Regions from separate parts of the Nonomuraea recticatena genome, predicted to be linked through region 1. Evidence: riboswitches for the same ligand, from Rfam matches in the RefSeq annotation. Region 1 holds a riboswitch; the other holds the start of a gene.
The links. Region 1 has a riboswitch for S-adenosylmethionine ahead of ABFX50_RS19535 (aminotransferase class V-fold PLP-dependent enzyme). Riboswitches for the same ligand answer to the same signal wherever they lie in the genome.
Positions count from the first base shown of each region.

Region 2: it holds a riboswitch for S-adenosylmethionine, as region 1 does, so the genes downstream of both, thrC (threonine synthase) here and ABFX50_RS19535 (aminotransferase class V-fold PLP-dependent enzyme) in region 1, are expected to answer to the same signal.

Region 1 is NZ_BAAATE010000009.1:97,388-100,785, forward strand. It holds gene ABFX50_RS19525 (NADH-quinone oxidoreductase subunit D) at 1-59, opposite strand, end outside; gene ABFX50_RS19530 (DoxX family protein) at 153-653, shown strand; gene ABFX50_RS19535 (aminotransferase class V-fold PLP-dependent enzyme) at 650-1,900, opposite strand; SAM riboswitch class IV at 1,948-2,063, opposite strand; gene ABFX50_RS19540 (TerC family protein) at 2,213-2,944, shown strand; gene ABFX50_RS19545 (cytochrome P450) at 2,944-3,398, shown strand, end outside.
Region 2 is NZ_BAAATE010000036.1:31,315-34,712, forward strand. It holds gene ABFX50_RS42060 (alpha,alpha-trehalose-phosphate synthase (UDP-forming)) at 1-567, opposite strand, end outside; gene ABFX50_RS42065 (RNA polymerase sigma factor) at 604-1,164, shown strand; SAM riboswitch class I at 1,224-1,363, shown strand; gene thrC (threonine synthase) at 1,377-2,609, shown strand; gene ABFX50_RS42075 (MoaD/ThiS family protein) at 2,627-2,902, shown strand; gene ABFX50_RS42080 (cold-shock protein) at 3,162-3,362, shown strand.

The DNA of each region.
Region 1 (3,398 bases):
ATGTCCTCCGTGGCCAGCTCCTTGGCGCCTGCCCCGATTCCGACCACGCGTTCTTCCATAACCGCCATGCTGCCACTGGCGGTGAGGGTGATCCAGTCAAGGAATGGTCTGTTTGCGCATTTCCGCTGGTGAGCCAGGGGAGATAGAAGGGCATGAAAAGAGTCTTGTTCGATCTGGCGGCGTTGGTGACACGGGTGGCGATCGGTCTCGTCTTCGTCTCGCACGGCTGGCAGAAGTGGCAGACCGGCATCGACTCCGTCACGCAGATGTTCACCAAGATGGGGGTGCCGCAACCGGGGCTGGCCGCGGGCTTCACGATGACGGCCGAGCTGGTGGGCGGAGCCCTGCTGATCATCGGCCTGTTCGTGCCGGTCGCTGCGCTGGCCCTGGTGGCGGCGATGGCGGGGGCGTTCCTGTTCGTTCACGCGCCCAACGGGGTCTTCGTCGGCGACGGAGGCTGGGAGCTGGTCGGCGCCCTTGGTGCCGCGTGCCTGGTGCTCGCCGCGGTGGGCGGAGGGCGCTTCGGCGTCGACGGCATCCGCAAGGCCGCTCTCGCCAGACGGGCCCAGCGCAGGGCCGAGGCCAACGCCGCGGCCCGCGCGCCCATCGACGTGGACGGCGTGTCGCACCACCGCGAGCTGTCGAGCCCCTAGCGCCGCGCGGCCAGGTCGCGTAGCGCGCCGATGAGGCGGTCGATGTGCTCCTCGTTGCTGCCGATGCCGATGGAGGCCCTGACGGCCGAGGTCGTGCCGTCCTCGCAGCCACCGTCGTGCTCGGTGGCCCCGAGCAGGTGGCGGACGAAGGGGTGCGCGCAGAACTTGCCGTCACGCACGCCGATGCCGTACTCGCCGGAGAGCGCTTCGGCGACCTCGCGCGCGGTGTAGCCGTCGACGACGAACGACACGATGCCGACCCTGGGGTGGTCGGGGCCCCACAGCGACAGCTCGTGCACGCCCTCGATCGCGGCCAGGCCCTCGCGCAGCCTGGAGACGAGCCGCTCCTCCTCGCGGACCAGCGCGGTCCAGCCGGTGGCGGTGAGCGCGTCGCACGCGGCGGCCAGCGCGATGGCGCCGAGCACGTTCGGGGTTCCCGCCTCGTGCCTGGGCTCGGGGTCCTCGTGCCACTCGACGGCGTCGGCGACCGCCTTCACCGCGCCGCCGCCCTTGAGGTACGGCTCGCCCTCGGACAGCCAGTCCCGCCGTCCGACCAGCACGCCCGCGCCGAAGGGAGCGTAGAGCTTGTGACCGGAGAAGGCCACGTAGTCGAGGTCCAGCGCGGTCAGGTTGAGTCTGCGGTGCGGGACCAGCTGGGCCGCGTCGACCAGGATGCGGGCGCCGTGCCTGTGCGCGATGTGCGCGAGCGCGGCGATCGGCCACAGCTCGCCCGTCACGTTGGAGGCGGCGGTGACCACGAGCAGCTTGGGACCCTCGATCGCGGCGAGGGCCTCGTCGGCCTGCCGTACGGCCTCGCCGGGGAAGGCGGGCGGCGCCAGCCGTACGGCCTGCGGCCAGGGAAGGAGGGAGGCGTGGTGCTCGGTGTCGAAGACCACGGCGGTCGTGCCCTCGGGCAGGCACCTGGCCAGCAGGTTCGTGGCGTCGGTCGTGTTGCGGGTGAAGATGACCGCGTCGTCGGTGCGGGCGCCGACGAAGGCGCGCACGGTGTGGCGCGCCTGCTCGTAGCGGGCGGTGGTGAGCTGGGAGGCGTAGCCCGCGCCGCGGTGCACGCTGGAGTAGGCCGGGAGCGCGGCGGCGACGGCCGCGCTGACCGGCTCGAGACACGGGGCGCTGGCGGCGTAGTCGAGGTTGGCATAGGAGACCAGACGGCCGCCCTTGACGGGAACCTCGAGGTCCTCGCCGAGCACCTTGACCTGAACGGGGTGGGAGATCGTCGCTACGGACATGGCACAGCCCTCCTGGGGTCACCGGACCCCCGGCTGTGGCACCTCGGAGCCCGCGCTTGCCCGCCACACCTCGTGACGGACCAGGTCTTCACCCGGGGCACCCCGCCGCGGACGCGAGGGTTGCCGGCCAGCAAGCCGGGGCTAAGCGCTGGCACTCATGACCTACGCCGGAACTATAACCGACACGTGACCCCATTCCGCAAGCCCGCGCCATCGAGGGCCGGTCGGCGGGCCGGGGTGTTCGGAGAGGCCACGAACTTTTGCCGTGATCGGCTCGTTGGGGTTGGGGACGACTAACCAAGGAGGTATGTGATGTTGGACTGGGTGGCAGACCCTCAGATCTGGATCGGGTTCTTCACCCTGGTCGCCCTCGAGATCGTGCTGGGCATAGACAACATCATCTTCATCTCGATCCTGGCGGGCAAGCTCCCGCCCGAACAGCGTGACAGGGCAAGGGTGATCGGTCTCGGCGCCGCCCTCGTCACCAGGCTCCTGCTCCTGCTCGCCCTGGCATGGGTGGTCCGGCTGACCGAACCGCTCTTCGAGGTCCTGGGTCAGGAGATCTCGGGCCGAGATCTGATCCTCATCCTTGGCGGCCTGTTCCTGCTGGCCAAGAGCGTGCTGGAGATCGGCGAGAGCATGGAGCTGAAGGGCCAGGACGGCAAGGAGCGCAAGGCCACCTCCTTCACCTCGGTGATCCTGCAGATCATGGTGCTCGACATCGTGTTCTCGCTCGACTCGGTCATCACCGCGGTCGGCATGGTCGACGAGCTCGGCGTCATGGTCGCCGCGGTCATCGTCGCCGTGCTGGTCATGCTGTTCGCGTCGGGGCCGATCAGCAGGTTCGTCGACAAGCACCCGAGCATCAAGATGCTCGCGCTGTCGTTCCTGGTGCTGATCGGGGTGGTGCTCCTGGCCGAGGGCTTCGACCAGCACATCCCGAAGGGCTACATCTACTTCGCGATGGCCTTCTCGGTGGTCGTGGAGCTGCTCAACATCAGGATGCGGAGCAGGCACGCGAAGGCGGAATCTAGTATGAACTAGTGCGCTTTGATCCTTGGAATCCGGATTTCGTGGCCTCGCCGTACGCGGTTTATGACGAGCTGAGGCGCGAGGCGCCGGTCAGCTTCTTCGAGCCCACGGGTCAGTGGCTGATCGCCAGGCACGCCGACGTCAACGCGCTGCTGCGCGACCGCAGGCTCGGCAGGTCCTACCTGCACCTGGCCACGCACGAGGAGTTCGGGCGCGAGCCCGAGCCGGACTTCCAGGAGCCCTTCTGGCGGGTGATCAGGGCGGGCATGCTCGACGTCGAGCCGCCCGTCCACACCCGCCTGCGCCGCCTGGTCTCCAAGGCGTTCACCCCCCGCATGGTCGAGTCGATGCGCCCGAGGGTCCGCGCGATCGTCGAGGGCCTTGTCGACGACTTCGTCGAGAAGGGCGGCGGCGACCTCATCGCGGAGGTGGCCGAGCCGCTGCCCGTCACCGTCATCGCCGAGAT
Region 2 (3,398 bases), on a different contig from region 1:
GGGCAGCAGGGAGAAGTACTCGGGAGGCGCCCACGGGGTGTGGCTGAAGTGCGCGATACGCAGGTCGGGACGCTCGGCACGGAGCATCGCGGGAGTGAGCGTCAGATGGTAGTCCTGCACCATCACCCTGGCGCCGTGGCCGGCCTCCTCCGCCAGCGCCAGCGCGAAGGCGCCGTTGTAGTCGCGGTAGGACTCCCACTCCTTCTCGAACCTGGAGCCGAAGTGGGGCGCGTTCGGGATGTCGTAGAGGAGGTGGTTGACGAACCAGAGCGTGGAGTTGGCCACCGCGTTGTAGGCGCGGTGGAAGGTGGCGGGCGGGATGTCCAGCATGCGCAACTTGCCGGTGTCGTAGCCGGCGTGGTCGAGGCGGCCACCGGGAGCCAGCCGTACGGCACTGCGGTCGCCGTCGGACAGCGCGGCGCAGACCCAGAGCACGCCTTCCTCTCTGGCCACCCCTGAGAGCCCTGAGACCAGGCCTCCCCCGCCGCGTTTCATGGTCAGCTCGCCGCCGTCGGAGACAGTGAAGGAGACCGGACCCCTGTTGGAGGCCACCAGGACGCTGTTCATGTGAACAACCATGACGCCCGACCATAGGATCTCGCTATGGCCCTAGATGAGCTAACCGAGGAACTGGCCCGCTCCGCGGCGGGCGGCGACCATCGCGCGCTTGGCGAGCTCCTGAAGCGCATCGAGCCCGACGTGCTGCGCCACTGCGCGCGCATCCTCCCCTACCACCAGGACGCCGAGGAGGCGTGCCAGGACACCCTGCTCGCGGTGGCCCGCAACATCGGCCGCTTCGAGGGCAGGGCCAGGTTCAGCACCTGGCTGCACATCGTCACCGCCAACTGCGCGCGCACCACCTACCGGTCGCTGAAGCGCAGGGCCGCCGAGCAGACCTCGGAGGAGCTGCCCGTCCAGAAGCCCGACGTACGGCGGGTCAGCGTCATCGCCGGTTCGCGGCTCGACCTGCTCGACGCCATGGAGGCGCTGGAGGCCGACAAGCCCGACCTGGCCCAGGCGCTGGTGCTGCGCGACATCGTCCAGCTCGACTACAACGAGGTCGCCGAGCAGCTCGGCATCCCGCTCGGCACCGCCAAGTCGCGCATCCACCAGGCGCGCAAGTACGTGCAGGCCGCGCTCGGTGATACTTATCGTCTCAGCTAGCGAGACGGTAGCCCGTGTCGCGAGCGTGGCCGGGTATGGTGATTGCCATAACTGAATATTGCTCATCCAGAGGGGTGGAGGGACCGGCCCTGCGAAGCCCCGGCAACCCTCCCGGACTGAACTCGTGAAGTGACGAGGCCGGCCGGGACAGGTGCCAATTCCGGTCTGTGGCCAAGGTGGTCGCAGACGAAGATGAGGGAAGGCCTCGCTTCATGTCGCTTGATTTCGGTCCTGCCGTCGCTCTGTCCTGCCGCGAGTGCGGCACCCGCTACGACCTGGGCCCGAGCTTCGCCTGCCTGGAGTGTTTCGGGCCACTCGAAGTGGCCTACTCCTTCGGATCCGTCACCCGTGAGGACATCGCGGCGGGTCCCGCGAACATCTGGCGTTACCGCTCGCTGCTGCCCGTCCCCACGGACGTGACCTCCAAGCAGAACATGAACCCTGGCTGGACGAAGCTTGTCAAGGCCGACAACCTGGGCAAGGTCCTCGGCCTGCGCGACCTGCACGTCAAGGACGACTCGGGCAACCCCACCCACTCCTTCAAGGACAGGGTGGTGGCCATCGCCGTCGAGGCGGCGCGCAACTTCGGCTTCCACACCCTTTCGTGCTCCTCCACCGGCAACCTGGCCGGAGCGGTGACCGCAGCGGCGGCCCGCGCGGGGCTCGACGCGTGCGTGTTCATCCCCGCCGACCTCGAGCAGGCGAAGATCGCCATGGCCAGGGTCTTCGGCGGCAAGCTGATCGGCATCGACGGCACCTACGACGAGGTCAACCGCTTCTGCTCCGAGCTCATCGGCGACCCGCTCGGCGACAAGTGGGGGTTCGTCAACGTCAACCTGCGGCCTTACTACGCCGAGGGGTCGAAGACGCTGGCCTACGAGATCGCCGAGCAGCTCGGCTGGGAGCTGCCCGACCAGATCATCATCCCGGTGGCCTCCGGCTCGCAGCTCACGAAGATCGACAAGGGCTTCAAGGAGCTGATCTCGCTCGGGCTCGTCGAGGACAAGCCCTACAAGATCTTCGCGGCGCAGGCGGCGGGGTGCTCGCCGGTCTCCACGGCCTTCAAGGCGGGGCACGACGTGGTCCAGCCGGTCAAGCCGAACACCATCGCCAAGTCGCTGGCCATCGGCAACCCCGCCGACGGGCCCTACGTGCTCGACATCGCCCGCCGTACGGGCGGGGCGGTGGAGGACGTCACCGACACCGAGGTGGTGTCGGCGATCAAGCTGCTCGCCTCGACCGAGGGCATCTTCGCGGAGACCGCGGGCGGGGTGACGGTCGGTGTGCTGAAGAAGCTCGTCGAGAGCGGGCGGCTCGACCCGTCGCTCACGACCGTGGTCCTCAACACCGGCGACGGGCTCAAGACGCTCGACGCCATCGCGGACGACGCCGCTCCCACGGCTGTGATCCGGCCGTCCCTCGACGCGTTCCGCGCGGCTGTCTGAAAGGAAAGGTACAAGTCATGAGCGTTTCGGTGCGGATTCCCACCATTCTGCGCACGTACACCGGCGGTAACGCGGAGGTGAGTGGCGAGGGCGACACTCTTCGTGAGGTGCTGCAGAAGCTCGATGCCGACTATCCCGGTATCGGTGCGCGAATTTTGGATGAATCGGGCAAGATTCGCCGTTTTGTTAACGTTTATGTGGGAGAAGAGGACGTCCGTTTTGTAGGCGGACTCGACAGCGCCACTCCGGCGGGAGCGCAGATCTCCATCATCCCGGCCGTGGCCGGCGGCTGACGCTTTCCTTGCCGACGACGCCCGTGGGGGGTTATGCCCCTCGCGGGCGTTTTTGGTGTTCAGGCCGTCACGAAAGTGGAATGTTTAACTACCTTTTTCGTGACGGGAAGAATGCCCGCTCGATTGACTCTGTTGTCCTACGGGTTTGCACAGGTATGGTCGAGGGCGATCGTCCGGCTGATTTCCCCATAAGTCATGCCGGTCGCGGATCTCGCGAGTGGAATGGGCGAGGTCCGGAGCCCAGTAAGAGGAGTCGGAAGTGGCGCAGGGCACCGTCAAGTGGTTCAACGCGGACAAGGGCTACGGCTTCATCGCGGTAGACGGTGGTAAAGATGTGTTCGTCCATTACTCAGCGATCATGATGGATGGCTACCGGTCGCTCGAACAGGGCCAGCGCGTCGAGTTCGAGATCACCCAGGGCCAGAAGGGTCCCCAGGCGGAGGCGGTCAGGGCGGTCTGACGCCCCACGTCGCCGGTATGCGCGGGCAGCTCACAC